DNA from 3 places in the Citricoccus muralis genome. Region 1 is predicted to be linked to each of the others. Evidence: riboswitches for the same ligand, from Rfam matches in the RefSeq annotation. Region 1 holds a riboswitch; each other region holds the start of a gene.

The links. Region 1 has a riboswitch for S-adenosylmethionine ahead of P8192_RS02575 (LLM class flavin-dependent oxidoreductase). Riboswitches for the same ligand answer to the same signal wherever they lie in the genome.
Region 2: linked by a shared signal. The riboswitch ahead of P8192_RS05140 (O-acetylhomoserine aminocarboxypropyltransferase/cysteine synthase family protein) and the one ahead of P8192_RS02575 (LLM class flavin-dependent oxidoreductase) in region 1 are both predicted to bind S-adenosylmethionine.
Region 3: linked by a shared signal. The riboswitch ahead of P8192_RS11960 (flavin reductase family protein) and the one ahead of P8192_RS02575 (LLM class flavin-dependent oxidoreductase) in region 1 are both predicted to bind S-adenosylmethionine.

What each region holds. Positions count from the first base shown of each region.
Region 1 covers NZ_CP121252.1:567,869-577,961, reverse strand. Annotated here, with positions in the region: gene P8192_RS02620 (NAD-dependent malic enzyme) at 1-411, shown strand, start outside; gene P8192_RS02615 (ABC transporter substrate-binding protein) at 455-1,483, opposite strand; gene P8192_RS02610 (amidohydrolase family protein) at 1,520-2,602, opposite strand; gene P8192_RS02605 (IclR family transcriptional regulator) at 2,810-3,568, shown strand; gene P8192_RS02600 (FAD-linked oxidase C-terminal domain-containing protein) at 3,600-3,845, shown strand; gene P8192_RS02595 (aldehyde dehydrogenase family protein) at 3,877-5,370, shown strand; gene P8192_RS02590 (hypothetical protein) at 5,503-5,739, opposite strand; gene P8192_RS02585 (MsnO8 family LLM class oxidoreductase) at 5,802-6,860, shown strand; gene P8192_RS02580 (hypothetical protein) at 6,987-7,364, shown strand; gene P8192_RS02575 (LLM class flavin-dependent oxidoreductase) at 7,601-9,004, opposite strand; SAM riboswitch class I at 9,015-9,106, opposite strand; gene P8192_RS02570 (acyl-CoA dehydrogenase family protein) at 9,188-10,093, opposite strand, start outside.
Region 2 covers NZ_CP121252.1:1,115,458-1,125,550, forward strand. Annotated here, with positions in the region: gene P8192_RS05115 (chorismate-binding protein) at 1-1,828, shown strand, start outside; gene P8192_RS05120 (phosphotransferase family protein) at 1,843-2,925, opposite strand; gene P8192_RS05125 (CPBP family intramembrane glutamic endopeptidase) at 2,963-3,832, shown strand; gene P8192_RS05130 (VOC family protein) at 3,881-4,528, opposite strand; gene hrpB (ATP-dependent helicase HrpB) at 4,593-7,346, opposite strand; SAM riboswitch class IV at 7,544-7,659, shown strand; gene P8192_RS05140 (O-acetylhomoserine aminocarboxypropyltransferase/cysteine synthase family protein) at 7,728-9,047, shown strand; gene metX (homoserine O-acetyltransferase MetX) at 9,106-10,093, shown strand, end outside.
Region 3 covers NZ_CP121252.1:2,604,549-2,614,641, forward strand. Annotated here, with positions in the region: gene P8192_RS11945 (universal stress protein) at 1-390, shown strand, start outside; gene P8192_RS11950 (mechanosensitive ion channel domain-containing protein) at 391-2,037, opposite strand; gene hisD (histidinol dehydrogenase) at 2,188-3,486, shown strand; SAM riboswitch class IV at 3,601-3,714, shown strand; gene P8192_RS11960 (flavin reductase family protein) at 3,759-4,325, shown strand; gene P8192_RS11965 (RNA-binding S4 domain-containing protein) at 4,344-4,715, shown strand; gene P8192_RS11970 (hypothetical protein) at 4,900-6,027, shown strand; gene P8192_RS11975 (MFS transporter) at 6,052-7,329, opposite strand; gene P8192_RS11980 (hypothetical protein) at 7,326-7,847, opposite strand; gene P8192_RS11985 (MFS transporter) at 7,847-9,163, opposite strand; gene P8192_RS11990 (acyl-CoA thioesterase) at 9,189-9,743, opposite strand; gene menE (o-succinylbenzoate--CoA ligase) at 9,775-10,093, opposite strand, start outside.

The sequences.
Region 1 (10,093 bases):
GCTGACGTCTTCATCGGTGTGTCCGCACCGAATCTGCTGGACGCCTCTGACATCGAGAAGATGAACGACGGAGCCATCGTTTTCGCTATGTCCAACCCGGACCCGGAGGTCTCCCCCGAGGCCGCTGCCAAGCATGCTGCTGTGGTGGCCACCGGTCGCTCGGATTTCCCGAACCAGATCAACAACGTGCTGGCCTTCCCCGGATTCTTCCGTGGACTGCTGGATGCCGGCGCCAGCGACATCGTGGACGAGATGCTGGTGGTGGCCGCCGAGGCGATCGCTTCCTGCGTATCCGATGAAGAGCGCAACCCGAGCTTCATCATCCCCTCGGTGTTCGACCCTGAGGTGTCCACCCGCGTGGCAGAAGCTGTGGCCAAGGTCGCCCGCGACCAGGGTGTGGCCACGCTGTAACCACCGAAGCTGCACCCCGCCCCGCCCTGTGCGTGCGGTGCCTCTATTCGTCACTCACATAGAGCGACTCGACGTCGAGAGGGTCCGTCGCCATGCCGTACTTCAACATCAAGTCATAGACCTGCTGAAGAGTCTCCGTCGGCAGATCCGTGTGTGCAGGCTCGAGGCGAATGCGCTGGGCCACAGCCTCGTCCATGTTCAATGACGAGGCGATCGAAGAACGCAGCGCGTCCTCGTCTTCCCAAGCGGCCTCCGTGGATTCCGTCAACGCGTCTGTAAATGCCTGGATCACCTCCGGATTTTCTTCCGCGAAGGCCGACGAGGTGAAGGCGATCGTCAGCGGCATGCTCTCCATGGCCACCTGGTTCGGATGACCCACCACGACATTCTCAGGGTCCTCTAGTGCCATTCCCAAGAACGGATCCGGTATCCACACCGCGTCGACGTTCCCCTCTTCCAGCTGCGGCAGCATGTCAGGGAAAGCCATCTCGTTGAAGCGCACGCTCGACGGATCTCCGCCTTGCTGATCCACGGACTCCAAAATCGAAAGATCACCGAGAGTATGCAGGGCGTTGACGGTGACCACCCGGTTCTCCAGATCGGTGAACTCTTCGATTCCCGAATCCGCACGCGTCACCACGGCGTTGATGTCCTCCCCGGACGCCGACGACCACGAATATCCGGAGATCACCTTTACATCGAGTCCCCGCTCCGCCGCCGTGAGCACTGACATGGGGTTGCCAACCGCGATCGCCAGCGATTGATTCTGCACGGCAGGCAACAGCTCTGCCCCGCCTTGTCCTTCCACCAACTCGACGTCGAGTCCATGCTCGGCGAAGATTCCCTCGCTCACTCCGAACCGCAGCTCGGCTGACGAGGCGATGGGGAGCGTGCCCACCGAGATGGTGGTCAGTTCCTCGGCGCCACTGCCATTCGCAGTCGGGCCATCATCCCCGGACGGAGACCCATCGCCGCATCCCGTCAGGATGACTATCGCACACCCTGCTACGGATCCAAGCAGGAGACGTCGGTGACGGACATCCTTCTCCACTCGGTTGGCCGATTTTCTCATCACTCTCTCCTGTCTCTGCTGATGCGGTCTCATGGCTCAAACCTCGAGCCTGAACACGTCTAGTGCGATGTCTTCGAAGAACGCCTTCTTCTCCGCGCCAGACAGCGGTAGATTGTCCTGCTCGACGACTTCCGCGACGTCGAACTGGTAGGGGTAGTCCATGGCATACATGACGCGATCTGCACCGACCACGCTGCGGACGAACATGATCTGCTCTGTCCAGGGCATGCCGCTGGTGGTGATCCAGATATTCGACCTCAGATACTCCGAGGGTTTCTTCTCCAGTGGCCGAATAGCGTCGTACCGTCCCGAAGCGACTTGTTTCGCGTGCATATGATCGATCCTGGGGGCCCAGAACGGCAGCGCCTCTCCGAGGTGACCAACCACCACGCGAAGTTGCGGCAGGCGATCGAAAAGTCCCGAGGTGATCATCCGGAGAAGGTGGAATCCAGTCTCAACGCCGAAGCCGAAAACGGCTCCGTCCAAGCCGGCCTGATGAAACGGCTCGATCATCGCATTGGGAGGCGTGCTCGGATGCAGATACAACGGGACGTCCAACTCGACGCACCGCTCCAGCACCGGGAAGAAGTCCGGGTGGTCCAAATATCGTCCACGAATGTGCGAGTTGGCGATCAGGCCTTTCAGCCCCAATTCGGTGACGGCGCGCTCCAACTCACCGGCGCCAGCGTCCTCAGACTCGAAGCTCACGGCGGCCAGAGCTGAAAACCGGTCAGGGTGGTCTTGGCATGCCTCAGCGAGTCGATCGTTCGTCAGGGAGGCGATTCGACTGCCTTCGTTGGCATCCAACACCTGAGTTCCCGGTGCGGTCAGCGCTAGCACTTGATGGTCGATTCCAGACTCATCCATATCGCGAATTCGTCGTTCGCCAGCATCCTGGAGTCGAGCGACCACATCGCGCGGCTGCGGATGCTCGCTGCCGAGGAAGTATCCGACCAGGCTATTGAAGCCGAGGTCCGGGTTGGTGCCGTCACGCAACTGCTGGCGGTACAGCTCGTACATCTCGGGCAATGCGTAGGCCTCTTCGGTCGCAATACGCAGATAGCCTCGGTCACCTCCAGCACGCAATTTCTCGGGCGTTGAGGGCGCTGGATCTGTCATGGTGTCTCCCTTGATCACGGTCATGTCCGAACGAGATGTCCGGCTGAACCGAAGTCTAGGGAGACGGCGAATCGAGGAAGTACGTCCGGGTGCAGATTCCTGAATTAGGAAGACTTCTGTCCACCACACCGGGAGAAGTGAGCACGACCCCCTTGATTATCCGTCATCCCAGTGGTCCAATTTCCACAATCAGGAAATGGGGATTCCATGCTTCAAACAGCCGAACGAACGCTCCACACCGTGAAGCTGGTGGCCACGCGAGGTCACATCACGTTGACCCAGCTGGCCCACGAACTCGACATCAGTCCATCGATGGCGCACCGAATACTGTCGACCTGCGTCGCCCAAGGCTTCCTCTCCCAGTCCGGGCGCGGGACCGCGTACGGCGTGGGCTCTGCGCTGCGCCAACTCGCCATCAACGTCGATCGCGGCACAGATCTGACCGCAACATTGGAACCCACGCTACGAAAAGCGGCACGGAAACTGCTGGAAACCTGTCATCTGATGGTCCTGGAAGGAACCGACATTCGGTTCATCCTGTCTGTTGAAGGCTCGCATCTGGTTCGGATCTCCCGCCCCATCCGCCGCACGACACCAGCCCACGCCACTGCAGGGGGCCGCGCCATCCTCGCTGCGCTGCCCGAGGCTGAACTCCGGCGACGATTCTCGAATCACGATTGGAGCGGAGCGCCCCACTCCCACGTCCAGAATCTTGAAGAGCTGGAGGCGGAGCTTGCCCGTGTTCGACGCCGCACATTCGCCCTGCAGGTCGGCGAAGCTCAATCTGGAGTGGCCGCGGTCGCGCTCCCCGTACATGACTGGTCTGCGAACGTCGTTGCGGCTGCCTCCGTGACCGTCCCCTACCAGCGCATGGCTCAACCCACGGATGCTCACAGTCTGATTGAGCAGCTGCGCCCCTTCGTCGCGCGGATGGAGGAACTCCTGAGACCATCCAACATATTGTGACACTCGTCACCATCACGTAAAGTCGTCAACTATGGAGAATGACAACGTTCTGACGCGCACGTTGGTGGACGAGGCCACTGCCGAAGGCTATGGCCAGTACCGAACCCACCTCGCGCTGATGGACCAGGTGATGAAGACCTTCGATTTCAACGACAACGTCCTATTGCGATTCAGCGAGCGCATCAAGGACGCGCTGGATCCAAACTCCATCATGGCTCCGGGCAAATCCGGGATCTGGGGAGCGCGCTACAGCGACGCAACCCACCAACGTCTTTAACCCATCCACCCACTCATTAAGGAGCTTCACCATGGTCGCAATGACACTGCCGTCTCATCTGCAGCACGCCCAGCATTGGATCGACGGCCGCGAAACACCCAGCAGCGGCGCTCAGCGGATCGACGTGATCAACCCGGCGAACCAGTCGGTGATCGCGTCCACACCTGCCGGCACGATTGCCGACGTCGACGCCGCCGTCAGCGCAGCTCAGCGCGCATTCCGTGCCGGTTCTTGGTCTCGGATTTCCGGCCGAGAGCGTGCTGCGGTGCTGTTACGTGCTGCCGCAGCACTACGCCAGCAGGCTGATCAGCTCGCGCAAGTCGAGAGCATGGACGTCGGCAAGCCGATCAGCTTTGCCACCGCCGTTGACGTCAATACCGCGGCGGAAACTTACGAATATGCCGCAGCACTGGCGCAGCAGCTTGACGGCGCCGTCCGGCGCACCCCGTTGCCGGCGCATGCGTACACCCAGCGGGAACCACTGGGCGTCGTCGCCGCCATTACGCCGTTCAATTTTCCGCTGATTCTGTCCACCACCAAGATCGCCTTCGCCCTGGCCGCCGGCAACACGATCGTGCACAAACCCGCGGAAGATACCCCGCTCTCGGCACTGTTCGTGGCTCGCATTCTGACCGAGGCTGGGGTTCCTGACGGGGTCTACAACCTGGTCACCGGCTATGGGCGAGAGATCGGGGAACATCTGGTGACCCATCCGGACGTCGCCAAAGTCGCCTTCACGGGTTCCAGCACCACCGGAGCGCACCTGGCCGAGCTCGCCGGACGCCACCTCCGTCCGCTGACGGCCGAGTTGGGCGGCAACGCAGCCAATATCGTGTTCGCCGATGCCGACGTGGAGCAAGCCATTCAGACCACGATCTCCGCGTTCGTGTTCAACACCGGCCAGTTCTGCATGGGAGGACCTCGCCTTCTGGTTCAGCGGGATCTGCTCGAGCCGATGCTGGAAGCACTAGCCGCGGCGCTGCCTCATGTTCCGCTGGGTGATCCGTCGCAGCCGGAGACGGTTATCGGCCCGGTGGCCACGTCGCGGCAGCGGGAGAAGATCGCGTCTGCGGTGAAGCAGGCGGTCGACGCGGGGGCAACGCTGGTGACCGGCGGCCAAGCGCTGGATCTGGACGGTGGCCTGTACTTCCAGCCCACCGTGCTGACGGGAGTGGATAACTCTGCGGAAGCCGTCCAGGAGGAGATTTTCGGACCGGTACTCACCGTGCAGGCCTTCGACACCGAAGCCGAGGCGATCGAGCTGGCGAACTCCACCCGCTACGGTCTGGCAGCAGGGGTGCAGACCACCGATATCTCACGCGCTCACCGCGTCGCCGACGCCCTGGAGGCCGGCATCGTGTGGGTGAATAGCTGGGCCATGCTCGACCCGGCCATGCCCTTCGGTGGTGTCAAAGACTCTGGGTGGGGACGTGAGAATGGACCAGAGCAGATGGAATCCTATACCCGCACCAAGTCCGTCATCATCGCGCTGGCTCCGGATCCGGAAGCCGAAGCATCGAACTGAGCGTGCTAGAGAACCACGAAGTTTTCGTCGAGATTCACGCCACCGGCCTACGCCACACCGACCTGAGTGTGGCCAGCGGAGGTCAGCCGGTCTTGGTTCCCTCGACCGGGTGACCTTGCTCGCCGCGCTGACTCACCGGAACCGGTTTGTGCGGTCGTGACGCCCGCGTCGATTCAGTCGGCGCGGGCGTTTCCGTCCGCCCTGAACCACGAGGCCCATGATGCAGCACCAGGCGCCCACGGCGGCGAGCCCGCCAAAAATCCATTGCCCGACCGGCCAGTCCGGGGTGAGGAACAATCCCAGGATGCCGACGACGAGCAGGGCGGACCCCAAGCCAACCAGGCGGGACGGTTTCTCGATGAAGGACATACCTTCAGCCTATCCGGCGGGGCGAGGGAATGCTTCCCCTCGCTCCGGGCGTTGTGCTGAAGGTGACCACCTTTGATCGCATCCCCGCCACGGCCCGGGTGCCCCTGTCTCTGCTGGATCGCGCCAACACCCGACGTCGGGGCGGCGTCGCCGTCGAACCCAGCCAGATCCTCGCTGACGTTATCACCCGCGCCCAGGCTGCGGAGGCGCTGGGCTTCCACCGTTTCTGGGTGGCAGAGCATCACGCAGTGCCGGGAATCGCCGGCTCAGCGCCCACCGTGCTGATGGCGGCACTCGCCGCGCGCACGGAACGCATCCGTATCGGCTCCGGCGGCATCATGTTGCCGGACCACCAGCCACTCGTAATGGCTGAACAGATCGCTACCCTGCAAGCCCTCGCCCCCGGCCGCATCGACGCCGGGCTCGGTTCCTCGGTCGGATTCACCGCGCCCGTGCCTCGGGCGCTACGACAGGACGATTCGGCCCGCTTTGACGCCGGCGACCAGGCACGCGAACTGATCGCCTACCTCGATGATCGTCACGACGACGGCGCCGAAGTCACCGCCCAGCCGGCAGATCGGTCACAGACCCCACTGTTTGTTCTGGCGTCATCACGGTCCATCCCGCTCGCCGCGCAACTGGGTACTGGGGTGGTGGTGGGCGGCCCTGGTCTCATGGCAGCTGCACGGGACGCCGACCCGGGGGAACACCATGAGGGCATTGCCACTTACCGGCGAGATTTCGTCCCCTCGGAGCACCGGCGCCAGGCACCGTGGGTGGTGGTGGCCGTCTCGGTCGCCGTCGCCGACAAAGCCGAAGACGCGGCCCAGCTGGCACTGCCGGAAGCCTGGGCACTGACTCGTTCGCGCACCGTCGGTTCTTTCGAGCCGTTGCAACCGGTCGACGAGCTAGACCTCGCCGGCTTGAGTGACCGCGAGCGTCGTCGTCTTCATGAACACCTGGATCAGGTCATCACGGGCACACCCGACCAGGTCCGTGAACAGCTTGAGCGGCTCATCGACTTCGCCGGTGCGGACGAGGTGTTGGTGAGCGGTGGCATGGCGGACCCCGCAGCCCAACGGCGCAGCGACGAACTTCTGGCCCAGGTGTGGGGAGTCTGAGGGGATTCTCACCGTATTCTCAGCGCACCGGTCATTGACCTTTACCGCGGCGACTCGCAAAAATGGGGCAGAGTAACGGGATGGAACAACCCATCTCGTCGTCTGTGCGAAAGATAGAGGTAGACCATGAAGCTTTTCAGCGTCCGTCGACTGTTCACCCTCGGTGCGGGTGCCGCCATCGGCTACTTCGCCGGCTCCCGTGAAGGCCGCCGCAAGGCCGAAGAGATCGCCCGCCAGGCTCAAGATTTCTGGACAGACCCGAAGACCCAGCGTCAGGTCCACGATGTGGCGGAGAAGGCCACCGACGCCGTCAAGGAGAAGGCTCCCCAGTTCGGCGATGCCGCCGAGAAGGCCGCCGGATTCGTGGACAAATCCACCGGCTACTCCTCCGATGACGCTGCAACGGTCGCTGACCCGGACACCGTTTCCGATCCGGCCGAATCCCTGGAAGCAGAAGGCGGCGGCAACCCGGAGGCACCGGGTAAGCACACCGCCGGTAGCTGATCCGGCACACCGTTCATTCAATGGCGGGGGGGGGGGGGGGGGGGGGGGGGGGGGGGGGGGGGGGGGGGGGGGGGGGGTTGGGGGGGGGGGGGGGGGGGGGGGGGGGGGGGGGGGGGGGGGGGGGGGGGGGGGGGGGGGGGCCGCCCCCCCCCCCCCCCCCCCCCCCCCCCCCCCCCCCCCCCCCCCCCCCCCCCCCCCCCCCCCCCGCCATTGGTCTAGCCGTATTTGGGGCGTGATCAGGCGTTCACACGGTTCCGGAGGATGAACTTCGAGGCGTAGTGGTTGTCCTTGAAGTGATCGCCCTCGCCATGCAGCTTGTTGCGCAGCGTACCCTCGGTGTATTCGGTCTTGTAGCGGCCGAGCTTCTGCAGCTCCGGCACCACGTACTCGACGATGTCCTCGAAGGTCCCCGGGGTGATGTGGTACGCCAGGTTGAAGCCGTCGACGTCGGTCTCGTCCTGAATCCGGACCAGCTCCTTGGCGACCGTCTCGCCGGAACCGATGATGACGGGGCCGAATCCGCCCACGCCGCACCATTCGGCCAGCTGACGCACGGTCCACTCGTTGCCTTCATCGCCGGACGCCTTCTTGAAGGTCTCCACGGCCGACTGGATGGCGTTGGATTCGATCTCGCCGATCGGCTCGTCCAGCTCGAATTTGGAGAAGTCGGCGCCCATCCAGCCGCTCATCAGCACCAGGCCACCCAGCGGATCCACGTACTGGGTCAGCTCGCGGTACTTGGCCCAGGCGTCCTCATCGGTGGCACCGGTGACAATGGTCTGCATGGAGAAGATCTTCACGTCGCCGCCATCGCGGCCGGCATCAATAGCAGCCTGGCGGATCTTCTTCACGGTGCCGGAGATCAGCTCGTCCGTGGGCGAGTTGATGAACACGGCCTCGGCGTGCTTACCGGCAAAGGCACGGCCGCGGGTGGAGGCGCCGGCCTGGTAGATCACGGGGGTGCGCTGCGGCGAGGGCTCGGTCACGGCGATGCCAGGGGTCTTGAAGTAGGTGCCCTCGTGCTCGATGTTGTGCACCTTGGTGTGGTCGACGAAGACGCCGGACTCCTTGTCGTAGAGCACCGCGTCGTCCTCCCAGGAGGATTCGAGCAGCTTGTAGACGACGTCGAGGTACTCATCGGCGTGGTTATAGCGCTCGTCGTGCTCCATCTGGTCGTCCTGACCGATGTTCTTCGCCGCCGAGGGCAGATACCCGGTGACCACGTTCCAGCCCACACGGCCTTCGGTGAGGTGATCGAGGGTGGCCAGGCGGCGAGCGAAGGGGTACGGGTGCTCGTAGGCGGTGCCTGCGGTGACGCCGAAGCCGAGGTTCTGGGTGACCGCCGCCATGGCGGAGACCAGCAGAAACGGGTCGTTCACAGGGGTCTGGGCGCCGGAGGTCAGCGCGGCCTCCGAGCTGGAACCGTAGACGTCGTAGGGGCCGAGCACGTCGGCGATGAACAGCCCGTCGAAGAGCCCGCGCTCCAAAATCTGGGCGAGGTTGGTCCAGTAGGACAGCTTGTTGTAGTCGCGGGCGTGGTCATCCGGGTGGCGCCACAGGCCGGGTGACTGGTGGGCCACGCAGTTCATGTCGAAGGCGTTGAAGAGGATCTTGCGCTGATTCGAGGTTGCGTCGGGCATGAGGAATCTCCTTCCATCGGTTCTGGCATGAGCACCTGCCGGACGGTCCGGTGGTTGCTGCGGCGTCGTGGAGCCAGATCTCTCGGCCGCTCTGGATGGGTACTGTCCGATTCCATCACACATGGGTGGGGGCGGAATGCACTGTGTTGCTTCGTGTATCGATCTGAGGATGGGGCTACCGGACTAGTCGGTCTCCTCATCGTCGGTTTCGCCGACGCCGAGAAACGGCACCGGTTCCACTCGGTTGACCTCCCAGTCGCCGATCATCCGGGCCATGAACGCGGCCGGGTCGTGGGAGGCCAGGGTGCGGGCGTTGCGCCAGTGCCGGTCGAGCTGTAGCTCGTTGGAGGTGGCGGAGGCACCCAGGGTGTCGAAGATGCGGGTACAGATGTCGAGCACCAGGCGCGGGATGACCACGTGGGCCCGCTGGGCGGCCAGGCCGGCCTCGCGCAGTAGTTCCGCGCGCTGGGTCGCAGCCTCCTCGCCGGCGGCCTCGGCATCAGCGGCCAGGTCGAGGTCGCGGCCGACAGCGCGCACCAGCTCCTCGACCGTGTGCTGCTGGGCGGAGAGCTCACCGATGATGCCAAGCAGCTGGTCGTCCTCCCGAGCTCGGACCCCTCCGCCGGTGTTGAACACCCGGGATCGGTTGCGGGTGAGTTCGATTCCTTCCTTCAATGCGGCGCGGCCGATTCCGGCCATCAGCGCGAGCAGGGTGATTTCGTGATGGATCGGGACCAGCCCGTTGGGTGGCGGCGGATCGAGGAGGTCTTCCACCCCGGCACCCTTCATTTCGAGGGTGCCGGTGCCGGTGAGGCGTTGGCCGAAGCCGTCCCAGTCGTCTTTCACCTGCACCCGCGGCTGGCGTACTCGCACGAGGGCGAGGGCACGGGCGGCCGAAGCGGAAGTGACCCCGGTGTCGCCGCGACGACGCTGCCGGCGCACGCGGCGTGAGGCCAGCGGCTTGTCGACGAGGGCATTGACGAGGGTCCAGGTGGAGAAGATGGTGCCGGTGGTGTAGTACTTCTCCCCGGTGATGAGCAGGGATCCGGCGTCGTCTTCCCACACTTTGGTGGAGGTGTCGCCGAGCCC
Region 2 (10,093 bases), 550 kb from region 1:
GTTTGGCTACGAGGTGGTCGCGGCACCGCGGCCGCGCCACGGGTGGCTCTCACCGATCCAGCACACCGACACCGGGATTTTCGCCGGGATGCCCCAGGGCGCCACCGTGACCCGGTACCACTCGCTGGCCATTGAACCGGGGAAGAACCCGGACCCTCGACTGCACGTGACCGCCCGCAGTGAGGACGGTGTGATTCAGGGGTTCGAAATAGAGGGAGCGCCCTGGTACGGGGTGCAGTTCCATCCCGAATCGGTGGCGTGTGAGCACGGCGCACTGGTGCTGGAGCGATTCTTGGACGCCGTGGAGCAACGGTCCGGATCCACCCTACATGTGGCCACCGCGCGCTGGGAGCTCGACGACTTCGGACTGAGCGCGCGGCAAGCATCCCGGGCGGTGTACCGCGGGGTGCTCGAGCGCGGTCACGGCTCGTTCTGGTTGGATTCCGCGTTGCCCGATGCGGATCAGGCGCGGTGGTCGATGCTGGGCGACGCCTCCGGGCGGGGTCGGATCGAACGGGTCGAGTTGTCTGATATTGCCGACATGGCTGTGCTGCCCGCCAGTGCTGACCCCATGGTGAGGCTACAGGAAGGTCTACGGGCCATCCGGCATACGGTGGGGGCCGAGGATCTGCCGTTCCGCGGCGGAGCGGTGGGCTGGTTTGGCTATGAACTGGGCATGCGGTTGCTGGGCGTTGAGGTACCTCAGCCTCCAGTCGGATCGGACCCGGAAGCCGGACCGAAAGCACCGGCAGAGCAGCCAGCACCGCCGGCATCGTGGTGGGTGTGGCCGGAGCGGTTCGTCGTCGTCGACCATCGAGACCGTGTGCTGACGGTGTGCGTGGCCAGCACCGATCCCGCCCAGGCGCAGGAAGAACTCGGTGAGTACCAGCGCCGGGTGCTGGACGTCCTGGGAACGGAACCTGGACCTCAGCTGCCACACACCCCCGGAACGGAGCCGGAAACAGACCCAGGAACAGCGCCGTTGATTCCGGGTGCCTGGCGCGACGACCGACCCGAATACCTCGACAAGATCCGGCGCTGCCAAGACGCGCTGGTGGCCGGGGAATCCTATGAGCTGTGCCTGACCAACACCTTCACCGCCGACGTGCAGGCGAGCGCGGGGATCGATCCGGCCGATTTGTTCGAGGACCTGATCGAGCATCACCCCACCCCGTATGCGGGATTGATCGAGGCGGATGCAGAGCTCGCCGTCGTTTCGGCGTCTCCAGAGCGGCTGCTGCGCGGGCGGAACGCGGTGTACTCGACCAAGCCGATCAAGGGCACCGCACCCCGCGGGGACACCCCCGACGAGGACGCCGCTCAGATGGAATTTTTGCGCACGGACCCGAAGACGTTCGCGGAAAACCTGATGATCGTGGACCTGCTGCGCAACGACCTGGGGCGGGTGAGCGTGCCGGGATCCGTGGAGGTCACCGAGCTGATGGCCGTGGAAACCTACGCCTCTGTGCACCAGTTGGTGAGCACTATTGAGGCGGTGGCCGAACCCGGGGTGGACGCCGTCGACGTCGTGCGTGCGCTGTTCCCGGGTGGGTCGATGACCGGGGCGCCCAAGGTGCGCAGCGTGCAGATTCTCCACGAACTCGAAGCCGCCGCGCGCGGGGTGTACTCCGGTGCGCTGGGGTTCTTCAGTGCCGACGGCGCGGTGGAACTCTCGATTGTGATCCGCACCGCCGTGCGTTCGGGTGGGAGGTGGACCATCGGGGCCGGCGGCGCGATCGTGCTGGATTCGGACCCGGAGACCGAAGCCGACGAGGTCGACCTCAAAGCGTCCGCCCTGCGCCGAGCAATGCATCGGGTGGCCGGGTGATGCATCGGTTGAGCTTAGCCGAGTAGTTCGGCCGCGCGCTCCAGCCGGGGCAGGGCGCGGTTCAGCAGGCGCCTCCACTTTTTCGGCGCGATCTGCTCCAGCCTGAGTCCGGCGTCATAGAGCGACTCCAGCGCCATCGCGGCCAACCACACCCGGGCCCGGTGGTGTTCGTCGTCGTCGAGACACAGCTGCCCCAACTTCTCCTCACCGTGCCACAGGCTCAGATACGCCGGATTCAGGGCAGGATCCCAAAGGCAGGCCAAGTCCCAGTCGAGAATCCCATTCAGCCGCCACCGGTCTTCCCCCGGAATCGGCAGCCAGCGCATATTGTGCCCGGCCAGATCCCCATGGACCAGAGAGGGTGCGACCACCGGGAGCTCCGTCCACTCGTGCACCGTGCGGATGATCCTGCGCGCAGTGTCCTCGAACGTGTGCCGGGTACAGGCCGGGAAGAAATCGGGCCAGGGTACCGAGGAATCACGCTGCTCCAGGCGCTGCGGCAACAAGACCAAGGCGGCGATCTTGGGCGGCGTCCAGGGACCGCGAAAGGCGAAGGGCTGCGCCACATGAGGGTGAAGCGAGGTGGTGTCGACAGCGGCAAGAACCCGGCAGATCTCACGCAAATCCTCGGGGCGACCACAGTGCGGCGGGTGGGCCTGACCGGGAACGTAACGCTGCACGACGACGGCGGCGCGGTGTGAATCAGAAGGGTCGGTGCCGAAATCTGTGCCGGTATCCGCGAACACCGGTCCGGCCAGAGGGAGCGGGAGCTCCCAGGGCAGATTCAGGGCGTGCAGGGCGCGCAATAGTTCGGTGGTGCGGGTCAGCTGGGCGGCGGCGTCGGCGGTGCGAGACATGCGCGCCACCACCGTGGGAGTACCGGGTGCAGTGTTCGTCCCGATTCTCGTCTCCGTCCCGGTGTTGATCTCCGTCTCCGTGCCGGGGATCAGTACTAGATGGTGTTGGCCGCCCTCCTCCACCAGGCTGCGGGACCAATCGACGTCGAGCCCCGGGGCGGGTCGGTCGAACTGGGCCTGCGCACAGTGGGAGGCACGGGCAGCGAGCGCGGCTTCCGCCGTCGTGGCGCATCTGACCATGGCACCACCGTATCGCGCACAGACCTAGACTGGGGACGTGACCGCCACCGAATCCGCCCCGCACCCGGCCGACACCCTCCGCTACCCCTCGCGTGCGGTGGTGTGGTGGGAGATCATCATTGTGCTTGCCCTGTCACTGGGCCGTTCCGGGGTGTACGCCGTCGTCGATCTGATGCAGAAAGCGATGACGGCCCCGCTGAGGGATCAGACCACCACCCTGAACCCTTCGCTGGCGAACGAGGAACTGTTTGACCTGATCCGCCAGCTGCTCTCCATCGGGTTTTCGCTGGTGCCGGTGCTGCTGGTGTGTCACCTGGTGTGGATCTACGGGCGCAATCCGTTCCGCACTTTTGGGTTGGATTTTCGGCGGTTCTGGACGGACGCCGGGCTGGGCGTCACCCTGTTCGTGGTGATGGGGGCGGGCACGCTCGGGGTGTACGCGCTCGGCCGCACGCTCGGGCTGACCACCGCGCTGGTCGGATCAGCGATGAACGAATACTGGTGGACCACGCCCGTGCTGGTGCTCTCGGCGCTGCGGCACAGTCTGCTCGAGGAAGTGATCGTGCTGGCGTGGTTGCTGGACCGGATCGGATACCTACAACAGCTGCGGGGCACCCCGACTGCGAGGCCGAAGACCTTCCACACGACGATGACGGGCGCCTTCCGACCCGGGCCAGCGGCGGGGCTGGTGGCCGCGGTGGCGGTGTCGGCTCTGGTGCGCGCCTCGTACCACTTGTACCAGGGGATCGGTCCCGGCGTCGGCAACCTGATCATGGGGGTGGTGTTCGCCGTCGTGTATCTGCGCTACGGCCGGGTGATGCCGTTCGTGTACGCCCACGCGCTGCTCGACATCGCCGGATTCGCCGGGTACCCGCTGCTGGCGCGGCTGGGCTGGTTCGGCGGCTAGCCCGCTGGAACCGGAACAGGCCGGTGGCCAACCGGAACAGGCCAGTGGTTAGAGCGTGACGCTGCCGCGCGGCGTGGTGAAGGTGACCTCCATGATGCCCGGGGTACCCGACGGCGCCACGAATTCCACGTCCACATCCTGCACCGACTTCTCGGGCTGATCCAGACCCAGCCAGTCGCGTACCCGATCCCGGGAACCGCCGATGGTGATCTGCTCGATGGAGCCTTCCGGTGCAGCCGCCTGGGAAGGATGCAGATCCTCGGTGCCGTCGTCCCAGCGCAGAATGTAGGGCAGCTGCGGGTCCGCAATGAGGCCCTTGATGCCGATCTGCCGCCAGGTCAGCTCGCGACCATCCGGGAACTTCCGCTGTGCGGGCACGGCGCCGCGGCCCAGGCGCTCCTCAAACGGTGCCAAATCGTCGACGGCGACGACCCAGCCCATCCAGCCGCCGCCCATTTCCTTGCGGGCGCGCACGGCCTGACCGAACGGCGCCGAATCAGCCGCGGGATGGTCGAGGACCTCAACGATCTCCAAGTACTGCCGGTTGGTCATCGGGAACAGGGCGTTGCGGGTGCCGAAACGCGGATGTACCCCGCCCTTGACGCGGTCGATCCCCAGCGCGGAGCTGATGCGCTCCACGGTGGCGTCCAGCCCCTCGGGTCCGACAGCGTAGGAAACATGGTCTAAACGCATCATGATCTCATCGTGCCACGTCCAGTGGGGCGGGTCTCATGAGTCCAGGCTCAGCGTTTAACGGGCGTCAACTAGGAGGTATTCTCCGCATCGCACTGTTCGTGCGCGAGGTGGCGACGGCGGTCCACGGGTCTTCCGGCCAGGGATGTTTGGCGTAGCGGGCACGGTTTTCCGCTCGCACGGCCGGATAGGCATTCTCCCAAAATGAGTTCAGATCCGAGGTGACCGCCAGGGGTCGTCCGGCAGGGGAGAGCAGGTGCAACAGCACGGGAACCCGGCCCTCGGCCACGGTGGGCCCGGTGCGCCAGCCGAAGCACTCCTGCAGTTTCACCGCGAGAACCGGTGGGGCCGGCGTGTCGGCGTCGGGATTGTTCTGAGAGGGGTGGTCTTCGGGGGCCGGCCAGTCCAGGGTGATCTGCGAGCCCGAGGGCACCGTCAGCCGGAGCGGGGCGAGCTCGTCGAACCGGGCGGCCTCGGGCCAGGGGAGCAGCCGGCGCAGCGCGGAATGGAGGTCCAGTGAGCGTTCGGCGGCACCGGCGGCGAGCTGGTCGATTTCCGGGCCGAGCCAGTCCTCCACGGTGGCGGTGAGTGCGGCGTCGGTCACCTCGGGCCAGGGGGCGCCGTACACGCGATGCAGGAAGCCCAGCCGATTCCGCAGGGTCGTCACCGATGCTCCGGCGCGCTGCATCAGGGCGAGCACCCCGGTCTCGCGCCATTCGGCGACGACGGCGGATCGGGCGTGTTCGGGCTGTGGCGGCACCGGGGTGGAACTGAGTTCGATGGCGCCCAGACGGCGGATTCGGCGGGCGGTGACCCGGCGGTGAGTATCGGAGGCGGCGTCGAAGCGGGCCACTGTCTCGTCCACGAGCAGAGGGCCCGCTGCTAACTCAGCGTGCTCGGGATCCAGCTCGACGGCGGCGCGAATCACCGCATGGTCGCCGTGCAGGCTCAGCTCGGCCACCGCAATCCATTCGGCCCCGATCAGCGACGACGACGCCGGCAACCGGGCCGCGGTGCCGGACGCGAGCAGGTATTCGGCGTCCCGGCGTCGGGCGATCTGCTGCGGGTAGGCCAGCGCGGTGATCAGACCGAGTGCGTCGTGGTGAAGGTGATGCTGGTCGAGAGGCCCTCTGGCGTCGTCGTGTCCCTGCGACTGCGGGGCGCGGTCCTCCGCCACCACCGCGGCCCGGGCCAGCCGATCGACGTCATGACGCCAGCCCGGATCCGAGCGCAGCTGCCGGTAGCGCGCCATCAGATCGGCCCCCGGTGCACGCGTGTCCGCGGCCAGGGTGGCCACTGCCTCGGCCGCCACCCGGGCGTCCCACAGCTCTGCCCCGTCGAGCAGGGCCCGGCCCAGATGGGGGTCCACCGGCAGTCGGGACATCCGCGCACCCAGCTCCGTCGGGGTGCCGTCGTCGTGGACCGCGCCCAGTTCCTGCAGGCGCTGCTCGGCTCGATCGGCGGCCGCCGTCGGAAACGGGTCCGGCAGCCGCAGGCCAGCACCGCGCGGGGCTCCCCAACAGGCGACGTCGAGTAGTGCCCGGCCGAGCTCGTTGCGTCCTGCGGTGCGGATTTCGGGCGCAGTGTGGGCCGGCCGTGCCGCGTATTCGGCCTCGCTCAGACAGCGCACCACCGTGCCGGGCGCCTCGCGGGCCGCACGCCCACCGCGCTGCACCATGGCGGATTTGGACGCGCCGAGGGTGATCAGCCCGGATACCCCGCGCCGGGAATCCTCCCGCAGGGCCCGATCCAGACCGGCGTCCACCACCAGCCGCACCCCGGGCACGGTCAGCGCCGATTCCGCCACATTGGTGGCCAACACGATGCGCCGGGGAAACTGTGAGGCAGTGTCGGTACTGCGGGCCAGAATCCGGTCCTGTTCCCGGGCCGGCATCGACCCCAGCAGAGGCAGCACCGCGGTATCGGGCGCCAGGCGCGGGTCGCTACCCAGCCGGGCCGCCACCCGGTCGATCTCACGGGCGCCGGGCAAAAACACCAGGGTGTCACCGGGGCGATCGGGACCAACGGGGGTACGCGGGAACTGGTGCAGATGCTGATACTCGACGACGACGTCGGCCACATGATCCAGAAAACCGGGTGCGACCCCGCGGGCATCCAGACTGCGCTGCGCCTGCGTTCCCCAGGGTGCCCAGATCTCCTGCAGCGGATGCGGTTCGGTGGCCACCTCAAGCACCCGTGCACCCAGCAACTCCGCCCAGTGTCCGACGTCGAGGGTTGCCGACATCACCACCACATGCAGGTCCGGGCGCAGCTGACCCAGCTGTTCCACCAAGGCGAAGGTCAGATCGGTGTCAAGGTGACGCTCGTGGACCTCGTCGAGCACGATGGCGCCGATTCCGCTGGCTTCCGGGTCCGCGATCAGCCGACGCAGCAGCACCCCGGTCGTCACGAACTCCACCCGCGTGGCAGCCGAAACGTGTCGGTCCCCGCGCACCGTGTAGCCGACCTCGCGGCCCAACTGCGCACCGCTGAGTGAGACGAGACGACGCGCGGCAGCTCGGGCGGCCATCCGGCGCGGTTGCGTGACGACGACGCGGCCCGCCGACACTGCAGCCAGCGCCGGTGGCACCACCGTGGTCTTGCCGCTACCGGGCGGCGCGGAAATCACGACTCGGATGCCCGCCGTTCCGGCACCGGAGTCTGTTCCTGGCGCGGTGAGCTCAGCCTGCTCGGCCAACTCACATCCGGCCAGCCCAGTCAGTTGCGGCACCAGGCGGGCCGCGGGCAGCCCCTGAACGATCCGTTCCCATGGGATCTCCCAGGAATCGGCGGGTTGGTGCGCGGCGGGTGTGTTCGTCATGATCGGTTCCCCGCCCCTCTTTCCTTCAGCACTGTCACCGACCCCGGTGCCCCGCGCGTCGTCGGGTTTGCCGGGTTTGTCGGGTTTGTCGGAAATACGGTATCAACCCCGAACCCGCCCCTGCAGATGACGCCGCGTCTCGCCCGTGACCGCCGGCGAGATGAAACCGGCGGTGCATTCTGGCACAATGACATCCAGGTCACGAGTGTCAGCGACAAGCCCCGGCTAGCTGATCGGCAACCCTCCAACCGCGGTGGGGTGCCCCGGGTGAGGACCAGGCGATCGAGGAACCCCTCGACCGCAAGCGCGGGCCATCGCCGGCCGCCTCTTCGGCCTCGGAGCGGCGATGGTGATGGCCCTGACAGAACAGGAGCCGCCATCATGTCCGCTTCAGCAGACTGGTCGTTCGAGACCCAGCAGATCCACGCCGGGATCACCAACGATCCCACCACGGGAGCCACCCAGCTGCCGATCTACCAGACGACGTCGTTCAGCTTCCCGTCCACCGAATCTGCCGCGGGACGTTTCGCCCTGCAGGAGCTCGGCCCCATCTACACGCGCCTGACCAACCCGACCACCGACTCCGTCGAGAACAAGATCGCCGCGCTCGAGGGTGGGGTGGGCGCGGTATTGCTCTCCTCGGGGCAGTCGGCCACTACCCTGGCGATCCTCAACGTGGCCGGGGCCGGGGACCATATTGTGGTTTCGGCTTCGCTGTACGGCGGCACCCAGAACCTGTTCAAACACACCCTGACCCGACTGGGTATCACCACCACGTTCGTGCAGGATCCGGACGATTTGAACGAGTGGCGTTCGGCCGTTCAGCCGACGACGAAGGCGCTGTTCGGTGAGGTATTGGGCAATCCGCGCGCCGATGTGCTCGACATTGCCGGGGTGGCTCAGGTGGCGCACGACGCCGGGGTGCCGCTCATCGTCGACTCCACCCTGACCACCCCGTACCTGGTGCGACCCTTTGACCACGGGGCCGACGTCGTCGTGCATTCGGCCACCAAGTTCCTGGGCGGGCACGCAGCCGCCCTGGGCGGCGTGATTGTGGACTCCGGCAACTTCGACTGGACCGCCGATCCGGAACGGTTCCCCGGTTTCAATGAACCGGATGAGTCCTACAACGGCATCGTGTTCGGTCGTGATTTCGGGGCCGACGGCGCACTGGGTGCCAACGTCGCGTACATCCTGAAGATCCGCACGCAGCTGCTGCGTGACCTGGGCACGTCGGCCAGCCCGTTCAACGCGTTTATTCTCAACCTCGGATTGGAGACGCTCAGCCTGCGTATGGAACGTCATGTCGCCAACGCCCAACGGGTTGCCGAATATCTTGAGGCTCACCCCCAGGTGCATTCGGTCGCCTACGCCGGTCTGCCGTCGAGCCGGTGGCACGAGCGGGCATCGCAACTGTTGCGGGGTGCCGGTTCCGTGGTGGCATTCGAGATCGACGGCGGAGTGGCAGCCGGGCAGGCTTTCGTGGAGGCGCTGCAGCTCCACCAGCACGTGGCGAACGTCGGCGACACCCGTTCGCTGGTGATTCACCCGGCGTCCACCACCCATTCTCAGCTCACCGAGGATGAGCGGCGCGCCGCCGGGGTGGGCCCGGGGCTGGTGCGACTCTCGGTGGGGCTGGAGCATGTTGACGATATTCTGGCCGATCTCGAGGCCGGATTTACCGCGTCCGGTAGGGCCTGAGGGCCCGAATCGAGAGTGACCAATATCCCAGACCAGACGGCGAAAGAAGCAGGAACACATGACCATCGGAGTGGACCCGATGCCCGGCAGTGACACCAGCAGCACCACCAACACCGCTGACAACAGTGTGGTGGCACTAGACCTGCCGGGCGGACTCCGCTACGCCGATCTCGGCCGCTTCGATTTCGAGACCGGCGGCCGGCTCCCGCAGATCCGGCTGGCCTATGAGACCTGGGGCGAGCTCAACAGTGACGGTAGCAATGCCATCCTGATCGAGCACGCGCTCACCGGTAATTCCCATGTTGCCGCCTCCGACGCCTCGGACGAACCCGGCTGGTGGGAGGGCCTGGTCGGTCCGGGCCGCCCCATCGACACCGAAAAGTGGTTCGTGGTGTCGGCGAACATGCTCGGCGGTTGCGACGGTTCCACCGGTCCTTCGAGTCTCGACGATGACGGTCGGGCCTGGGGGTCGCGCTTCCCGTTTGTCACCATCCGCGACGCCGTGCACGCCGAGGCCCGACTGGCGGATGCCCTTGGAATCCGGGTCTGGCATGCCGTGCTGGGCGGTTCGATGGGCGGCGCCCGGGCTCTGGAATGGGCCGCCACCTATCCGGACCGGGTGCGTGGTTTCGGGGTGTTCGCTGCCGGTGCGCACTCCACCGCCGAACAGATCGCTTTCGCTCAGGCGCAGGTGGAGGCCATCCGGTTGGATCCGAACTTCCACGGCGGTGACTACTACGACGCCGACCAAGTTCCCTCCGGTGGTCTGGGGATCGCCCGTCGTATCGCGCATATCACCTACCGGTCGGAAGCGGAGCTGGAGGCGCGGTTCGGCCGCGCGGCCCAGCCCGGGGAGGACCCTTTCGGTTCGCCGACCCGTCGCAACGGCCGCTACCAGGTCGAGTCGTACCTGGATTACAAGGCGATCAGCTTGGCCAAGCGGTTCGACGCGAACAGCTACCTTGCGCTCACGGAAGCGCTGATGTCACACGACGTCGGCCGCAACCGCGGGGGAGAAGCGGCAGCGTTGAGCCGGGTGACGGCGA
Region 3 (10,093 bases), 1.1 Mb from region 1:
AACCGACACGCCTCGCAGTTGCGTGACAAGGACAAGGTGGCGCTGCAGGAGAAGCTACAGGCTGCGTCTGATGTGGAATCCGAGTACCGGGAGCTGCTGCGCGGGAAGTCCACGGTGGAGGAGTTTGTCACCCTGTGCGCGGAGCTGGACCCCTCGTATGTGGTGATCGGCAACCGCAAGCGTTCCGGATTCGGCCGGTTCATGATGGGGTCGGTGACCGATGAGCTGCTGCGCGCTCTGGAGCACCCGGTGCTGTGCGTGAAGCCCTCGGCCTCCCCGCGCCCGGAACACCTCCCCACGGTGGCCGACCCGGATGTGGAGCTCGCCCCCGAGACACAGCTCGAACAGCGCGAGCAGCTGGAGGATCTGGGCGAGCAACCCGAGCGCTGATCAGTCCTCGGTACGGCGCGGCTCGTCCTCGGTGCTCTGGTCGTGCTCGTCCTCGGCGGCCGCGTCGGAGGGCTCCACCACGTCGAGCTCGCCGGTGTTCTCGGCCTGCTGTCGCTTCCGGTCTTCGTAGACGTCGTCGCCGGGTCCGGCCAGGTCGCGGTTGCGCTCTATGGCGGAGATTGATCCGGTGAACACCGAGGAGTGCTCCGAAGAAACGGTCAACGGCACCGAACCGGTGGACTCACGGTGTACCTCGGTATCGGTGGACTCCGCACCGGGCACCGTGGGCTGAGGCTGGGTGGCCGGTGCCTGCCCGGGGCGCGGCACCTCGCCGGTGGTCCCGCTGGGAATGCGCGGCATCGAACGAGCATCGGTGGACTCGTCCCGGGGGTCGGAAGACGGTGCCGTAGCTGAGTCGGCCACGCCGCCGCCGTCGGTCCGGCTGGCCTCGACCAGCTCGTCTTCATCGTCGTTGTCGTTGTCGTTGTAGCGCACCGCGTAGAGAGCCTCGGGGTGATCGGCGTGAATGAACGCAACCAGGTCCTCGCGCACCAGGCAGCGCAGATCCCACAAATCGCCGGAGTTCCGGGCGGAGACCACCGCGCGGACGCGGGCCATACCGCCCACCGCGTCGGTGACCTGCATGGAGGCGTCGCGGCCATCCCACAAGTCCGTGGATTCCAGGAGCGCCAGGAGTCTGGCGCGCAATGGCTGCATCGGTACCTGCCAGTCCAGGTCAAACTCGATGGTGCCCGAGAGCGCCGAGCCGGTACGGGTCCAGTTCTCGAAGGGGGTGGTGGTGAAGTAGCTGGAGGGGTAGATCACCCGGCGCCCGTCCCAAATCTTGACCACCACGTACGACAGGGTGATGTCCTCGATATTGCCGAACACGTCGTCGACCTGCACCACGTCCCCGACGCGGGCGGCATCGGTGAAGGCCAGCTGCACACCGGCGAACACGTTGGTTAGGGTGGACTGCACGGCCAGGCCGGCCACCACCGAGATCAGACCGGCGGAGGCGAGAATACCGGCGCCGAGCGCGCGCACCGACGGGATGGAGAGCAGCACCGCGGAAATCGCAATCACGATGATGACCGCCACCAGGATCCGCTTGATCAGCCGCATCTGGGTCTGCACCTTGCGGTCACGTCGGTCATCAATGCCGTCGGACCCGTACTTGGACAACACCTGGCGCTCCACGATGCCCAGAATGCGCATGGCCAGCCACGCTACCGAGGTGGCCAGACCAATCAACATCGCGAAGCCGACCATCCACACCCAGCTCTCGGTCTGGTCGGAGATGCTGACGGCGATCCGGGCCGCTAGGAAACTGAGCACCGCGGCGATCGGCACCAGCAGGCGCAGCATGCGGGGGAAAGTCTCCGGGCGGCGGTGCAGCACCAGCCGCGCCACCAGGGCAATCACCATGACGACGGCGAGCGCGATACCTACCGCCACCAACACATTGATCACCAGCCCGAGCACCGGGCCCACCGCTTCGATGGTCTCCTCGCCGGTGGATTGCACCCCTTGGGGGACGGTCGGCCCAAGCGTCTCAGACGAGCTGGGCTCCCCGGCGGCCGCGGTGAGCAGTGTCGAGACGGTACCTGATGAGGGCAGCGCAGAAAGTCGGTCAACAAGCGTCATGGTTCTACAGTGCCAGATCGAACTGACATGATGCTGAACAGCACCCCACTGCGAGAGGATTCTCACGCACTGCCCACCCGAGGTTTAAACTGGACACAGCTCTGACCGACTCTGTTCCATCCCGCCGTCTGACAATTTTCCGGAGGACCCATGCTCACGATCACTGACCTACGCGGCACCGAGATCACCGCGGAGGTTTTGGAGTCTGTGTTGCCTCGCGCCGAGGTGGACGTCACCGCGGCCGTGGAGACGGTGCGCCCCCTGTTGGAGCGGGTGCGCGCCGAGGGTGCTTCCGCCGTGCTGGAGATCGGTGAAGGGTTCGACGGCGTGCGCCCGGCCTTGCTACGGGTGGCCCCGGACAAACTACAGCGGGCCCTCGACGACCTGGACCCCGACGTGCGGGCCGCCCTGGAAGAATCCATCCGCCGGGCCCGGCTGGTGCACGCCGCCCAGCGCCCGGCCGACTCCACGGTGGAACTCGGTGAGGGTGCCGTGGTGGAGAACCACTGGTTGCCGGTGGGACGCGTGGGCCTCTACGTGCCCGGCGGCCGAGCCGTATACCCGTCCTCAGTGGTGATGAATGTGGTGCCCGCCCAGGCTGCCGGGGTGTCTTCGCTGGCGGTGACCTCCCCGCCGCAGCGCGATCACCACGGTGACCCGCACCCGGTGGTGCTCGCTGCCTGTGCCCTGTTGGGAGTCGACGAAGTGTATGCCGCCGGCGGCGCCCAGGCCATCGCCATGCTCGCCTACGGTGTGGAAGGCTGCCCGGGCGTAGACATCATTACCGGGCCCGGCAATGTGTATGTGGCCGCCGCAAAACGGGCCGTGTTGGGCACGGTGGGCATCGACGCCGAGGCCGGTCCCTCCGAGATTGCGGTACTGGCCGATGATTCCGCGAACCCCGCTTGGGTGGCCGCGGACCTGATCAGCCAGTCCGAGCACGACCCGATGGCCGCTTCGGTCCTCATCACGAATTCCGCCGAACTGGCCGATCAGGTGGTCGCTGAAATCGAGGCCCAGGTGCCCGGCGCCACCCTCGAGCAGCAGATCCGGCAGGCACTCACCGGCCCGCAGTCCCGGGTGCTCATCGTGGACGATCTGGATACCGGCATCGCCGTCGCCAATGCCTATGCTTCCGAGCACCTGGAAATCCACACCCACGACAACGAGGCGGTGCTGGCGAACATCAGCAACGCCGGCGCCGTATTCGTCGGCCCGTACTCCCCGGTGCCTTTGGGGGACTATTCCTCCGGGTCCAACCACGTGCTGCCCACCTCCGGCTCAGCACGATTCTCCTCGGGCCTGAACACGGTCAGTTTCCTGCGGTTGCAGCAACGCATCCGGTATCAGGAGACCGGCCTGAAGGAGTTGCAGCGCGGAATTGTTGCGCTGGCTCACTCCGAGGGGCTGCACGCCCACGGCGACGCCATCGACATCCGCTTCGACTGATGTCTGCGCAAGCGTCCACGAACGTCGCCAGATGACGTTGCCCCGTCATCTAGGGACATAGTGGCGCAGACGACGTTGACCCTGTCGCCTCATCGCACCTATTCTGAACATCAGAATCACGAGTTCCAGTGCGTAGCCCTGGCTAACGGGACGGCAACCCTCTTCGCGTAGTGGGGTGCTCCAGGTGATGATTCGGCCACCGGGTCCACCGGCCGGCAAGTACCGCGTCTCCGCCGCCCACGGTTGCGGAAGCGCCTTCCAGAAAGGCTGATATGTCTGCTGTGACCTTTGCCCAGAAGAACGACACCACCGACTTCCCCGAGACCCGCGTCGGACTCTCTGATGACGTCTCCGCCCTGAGCCTGCGCCAGGCGTTCTCCCAGTTCCCCTCCGGGGTGGCCGCACTCGCCGGCTACGCGGGCGGAGTCAAGGAGGGCCTGGCCGCCTCGTCCTTCACTGTGGGCGTGTCCCTGGATCCGCCGCTGGTGGCCTTCGCCGTGCAGAACACCTCCCGCACCTGGCCGCGACTGCGTCACGCCGAGCGCATCGGCGTCTCGATTCTGGGCGAATCCCAGACCGGGGTGTGCACCCAGCTGGCCTCCAAGAACGGTGACCGCTTCGAGGGCCAGAACCTGCAGGTCTCCGAACAGGGTGCCGTGTTCTTCGATGACGCCGCCCTGTGGTTGGAAACCTCCGTGTACGCCGAGCTACCCGCTGGCGACCACCACATGGTGTTGCTCCAGGTGCACGGGGTCTCCGCCGGAACCGACGCCGCCGAGCCGCTGGTATTCCACCGCTCCGCGTTCCGAAACCTCCGCACAGCCGAAGGCAATGAGTAAGCGGGTACCCTGGATCGTATGACCCGCACCCGTCTCGACGCTTGGCTGTGGGCGGTGCGTATGTATAAGACCCGCTCCGCCGCCACGGCGGCAGTCAAAGGCGGTCACGTGAAGGTCAACGACGCTCCAGCCAAGCCCGCCCAACCGGTCAACATCGGCGATACGGTGCGGTTGCGTCAGCCCGGCCGAGAGCGGATTCTCGAGGTCACCGGTCTGATCGCCAAGCGGGTGGGAGCCCCGGTGGCCGTGCAGCATTATCGGGATCACTCGCCCGAGCCGATCCCGCGGCACCTGCTCGCTGTACCCCGTCGGGACCGCGGCGCCGGGCGTCCCACCAAGAAGGAGCGCCGTCAGCTCGACGAGCTCCGCGGACGCGACGCACACCAGTGAACGCCTACTGAAGGCCAGCTGGTAACCGAAGTAAAGTTCATCCCCGCCCGATCAGGTCTTTTTCTCTGAGAAGCCCGATTGTTACGATGTGATCAACGTGTTTGGCGCGCGCTCCCACCGTGTGCAAATCTCGCCGACGCGTCTACCCGCGTCGATCAGCCGAGACCACAGGAGGTGCTTTCGCATGTCGCGTCCACGCACCTTCTCCGCCACCTCATGCCGTCGTGCCGGTGTGAGCCTCGGTCTCGGGCTCCTCCTCGTTCTACCCGCCGGCACCGCTCTGGCCACCCCAGAGCAGCCGAGTCCCGAGCAGGAATCCAGCGAACAGCTCGATCAGGTTGAGTACAGCCAGCTGTCGGCGTCCCCTGATACCGGGGCCTCCACCGCGCTCGGCACCACCGCTCCCGTGACCCCCAGCGAGAACGAATCCGACGCCGCAGAAGAGTCCGACACCCAGTCTCCAAGCGTGGCGCCCTCCACGCCGTCGTTCGAACTGGTTTGTCCCGTGCATGATGGTGCCAGTCTGGAACCTGGCGAAGAAGTCACCATCAAAGTCCAAATCAATGGTGAAGCAGCCGAACCGGTCACCATGACGGTTGACACGCCTTCCGCAGGGGGAAGCGTTCAGGTTCAAGGCACCACCGCGGTGTATAGAGCACCGAGTTCCTACACGAGCAACCAGGACTACTTCAATCTGACGGTCACCGACGCCGACGGAACCCGGAAATCGTGCAACGTGACGGTGATCTTCGCCCCGACAACATCCCCGACGGCCACGGAAATTACCAGCCCCACACAGTCCCCGAGCCCCTCGCCCACGGAGCCGACCACCCGCACGCCCACCGCATCCCAGACCCAGACCGCCACGCAGACGGTGACCGTCCCGGCCCCCTTGCCCTCGGTGACCACGCGAACCCCCTGGTTCCCCGGTGGCGACAGCGGGAACAACTCCGGCGGACATTCGGGCGGCAACACCAGCTATCAGGGCCCCTTCGCTCCGGTGCCGCCGCACCAGAACGGCGATAATGGCACGGGCGACGACGGCGCCGAGGCCCCCACCGCGATCGATACCGCCACGGTGTCGGTCACCAGCGTCCCGCCCAGCCCGGAGCCAGAGAACACCAGCGTCACCGAGGACGCCGACGCCCAGCCGGACGCCTCCGATGCCGAGGCTGCGGGTCAGCAGGATCCGGCGCGCATGGCCGCCCCCGGGTGGCTGCTTCCGGTGGGTCTGATCGCCATCGTGCTGCTCATCGCCGCCGGGCTCCTCGCCTGGACCAACCGTCACCGCGGCGGCAGCAACCACCGCTAAACCGCGGTCCCACTGAGCTCCCGCTTAGTTCGAGTCGGCGTCTCGGTTCTCGTCGTTCGGTCCGGTGCGGTGATTGATCAACCGTTCCGTGCCGGAGACCGCCAGCATCGCGCAGGCGAACCACACGCCGCCGCCCGGCCCCCACGGCCCGGCCACCACACCTGCGGCCACCGGTAACACCACCTGGCCCACCCGGTTCGTCATCAGCCGCAGCGCCAACGCCGGGCTGCGCCACGCATACGGCACCGCCTGAGAGATCAGCGTCATCGACAACGGCTGACCCAACCCCAGGGTGAGACCGCCCAGCGAAATCAGCACCCCGGCCGCCCAGAATGCGCCTTCGAGTTGCAGAGTGAACGGCACCATAGCGATGGCCAGGGCCGAGACAAACAGCGACACCAACACCAGGTGGCTACGCCGGTAGCGGCGCACCAACATCGGCAGGAAAATACGCGACACCACCGAGGCCGCCCCGCGCAATGCGAGCAGCACACCCACCGCCAGCGGAGACACCCCGGCCGCCTCACCCACCAGCGGCAGGAACGCAATCAGGATGTCCAAAATAGCCAGCAGCGCCAGCGAGGCCAGCATGTTCGAGGCCACCCCGGGACGGCGCACAATACTGAGCATGGTCGGCTTTTCCGCACCCGCCGGCGGAACCTGCCGCAGCTGAGAGGTGGTCGGGTCCGGCAACGGGCGCAACACAAACAGCACCGGCGCCGAGAGCACCGCGGCCGCCGCGCCGATCCACAACGCCAGGGTGATGCTCTGCCCCAGCCCGGCCCCGGAAGATTGTGCCACCGCCAGCGACACATTGCCCAGCAGCAGCCCGGACAGCAAGGGCCCGGTCATCTGCCCCACCGAAAATGCTGCGGTGAACCAGCCAAAAGCGGCATCCATCTGGTGGGCCAGGGAACGCCGGGAAATCATCGACTGCCCGGCGATCGTGAACATCAGGTGCCCCACACCCAGTACGGCCGAGCCCACCATGATCAGCCACGCCTGGCCGGCCAGCGCCAGGATCGCCCCGCCGAGACCAATCAGCACACCACCGGCCGTCATCAACCCCCGCAGCGAACCCACCTTCGAGGTGAGCCGGCCAAACGGCATCGCCATGAAGAGCGGCAGCAGCGCGTACACCGCGGTCGCCAGGCCAATGGCGGTCTCCCCGAACCCCATCGACAGCAGTTTGTAAGACGTCACCGGGCGCAGCAGGTTGATGGAGGTCTGCGTCAGCACGGCCGCGCCCACGATGAGCCACAGCCACGCTAGCGAGTTCGGTGAGGACTTCGGTCGGGTCATTTCCCTGGTGCCACCTCAGGCGCCAGTATCCGCTTCACGCCGAGAACCAGGGCGGTCACCAGCAGCACGATCAGCAGCGCATCGGCCGCAATGTACGCGTAGTGCATGCCCGATCCGCCATCAGAAACACCGGCCAACACCGCATCGGTATGCGAGGCCAGCAGCGGGCGGATCACCGCCGACTTCACCGCCAGCACGGCCAGCGCGCCCAGGTACCACCAGCGCCCACGGGTGCTTGGCCACGCGGCCGCCCCGCGCCAGAGCACCACCAGTGCGGCGATCAATACGACGGCGAGCGCCAGCTCGGTCAGGTTCATCGCCAAAAACACCCGCCGGCCGATGCCCAGTCCCAGCGGGATGGTGATGCCCGGGGCGGTGAACTTCAGCGGCGCCTCGATCAGCGAAATCCCGATCATCAGTCCCAGCCACACGGCCGGAACCCACAGCAGTGCCGCCCGCGCCCACCGCGGTCCCACAGTCAGTCCAGGGGTCGACCCAGGATTCGAAGGAGCAGTCATCACGCATCACCTTTCGTGGAGTGGGTTGAACGCAGGCGCCGTCCGTGGGAGCGCAGGGCCAGGGCGAGGCCCACGCACACCAGGTACGCCGCCGTGACGAGCAGCCAACCGGAGTCGAAGCTGCCGGTCAGATCGTGCAGCCAGCCCATCAGCAGGGGCCCGAGCGCGAAGCCCAAGTACATGCCCATCGAGTTAATGCCGGAGGCCGCCCCGATGCGGTGGGCCGGAATGGTGCTCATCAGCCCGACATTGATCACCACATTCGCCCCGAGCACCGTCATCCCGTGCAGCGCGGCGCCCACCCAGACCAGGGCTGCGGTCCCCGTGGCCCCAGCCACCAAAAACGCGGTGACAGCGAGTAGCGCACCCAGGCAGATCAGTAGCAACAGGGTCGAGGGGCGCCAGCCGGCTTGCATACGGCGTCCCCACCAGATGCGGAAGACCACGCCCACCACGCCGGATACGGCCGCGGCTACCCCGCCGAGCACCAGCGAGAAACCGATCTCCTCCACAGCGAACAGGGGCAGGTACACGTTGGTGGCCTGCATGCCCAACCCGGAAAAGAGTGCAATGGCAGCGAAGTAGTAGACCACCCGGGGCAGCCGATCCTCGGTGGTGGTCGTCGATCGGCTGGTCACCGGAGTGGACGCGGAGCGAGAAGGGGACGACGACGGATCAGCGCCAGACCCAGCAGCCGTGTCGGCGGGGCGGCGTGAAGCCAGCGTGCGGGCCGAGGGCACCACCTTCAGGCTCAGCGCCCAGATCACCACGCACACCAGGGCTGCTCCCAGGGCGGCGCCTGTCCACCCTAGAGCCAACGCAACCGCGGGAAAAAACAGTCCGGCAAACAGCTGTGAGGCCTGAACACCGGACTGCTTCACGCCCACCCAACCGGTGCGCTGGGCGGCGGGGACCGCGCGGATGATGATCCGGTTCGTCGTCGGATTCGAGATCGCCTGTGCGGGGCCGGCCAGCACCGCCGCCACGATCAGCAGCCAGTACTGCGACGAAAACGCAGCCACCACGAGGGCCACCGCCGAGCCGCCGAAAATTAGCAACATCTGCGACCTGGCGCTCATCACGTCCGCGCGCCGGCCCAACCAGATACTCATCACGGCCGCGGAAGCGAACACCACTGTCACCACTCGGCCCAGCTCACCGGCGGTCATGCCGAAACGCTCAATAATCAGCGCGGACGAAACCGATACCCCGTAGTTGAACAGCGGGCCGGCGCCCATGGCGCACAGCAAAATGAGCAACAACCCCACCGACGGCCGGGAGGCCGGGGCTGGGGCGGGCTGCGCGGGGAGAGTCACTCCCCCAGCCTACGCCTGGGGACGGTTACCAGCGGTGTGGCGCAGGCTTTCGTGACGACGGCAGTGCCGCCTGCTCGCGCCAGGCCAGCAGCCATTCCGGGACCTTGCGGTCGGCCGGGATCGGCTGACCCTTCTCGGCAGCCACGGCCAGGATCTCTTCGTTGGGCACCGGGCCATTCGGGCCGCGCAATCGGCCGGCGATGTAGCCGCGGGCGTAGATCTCCCCGTCGACCACAAAACGCTGTTCGAAGTACATGGAGCGATCGTCCACCCCGAGGAACTTGGTTTCCAGGGTGTAGGACTGCCAGAGTTCCAGAGACTTGCGGAAGGTGATCATCTCCGACTGCACCACCGGCGTCCACTTGCGCTGGCGCATCTCATTCCACATATCGCAGCGCACCAGCAGGTCGAACCGGCCCAGATCCATCAGCGAGAGGTACATCCCGTTGTTGATGTGCAGGGCGATGTCGACGTCGGTCGGCAGCGCCTTCAGCGGCAGCGAGGAGGTGTCCCAGAGGGTGAGTTTCGAGCGACGACGCGAACGGATCAACAGCAGGAGAGTACGCAAGAGCAGATGCATACCCCCATGCTACCTGCGAGTATGCTCCCGGTCACACCGTGCCGTACTGCTTGCGCAGATCGGGCTTGCGGATCTTGCCCGACGCCGTGCGCGGCATCTCCTCGACGAAGATCACCGACTTCGGAATCTTGTAGCGGGCCAGCCGTCCCTGCAGGTGTTCCAGCACCTGAGCCTCGGTAAGCTCGTGGCCATCCCGAATCACGATGGCCGCGCGCGGCACTTCACCCCACTTTTCGTCCTCGACACCGAACACCGCGACTGCTGCGACGGCGTCGAGCTGGGCGATTTCCTGCTCGACCTGGGCCGGGTAGATGTTCTCACCACCGGAAATGATCATGTCCTTGATCCGG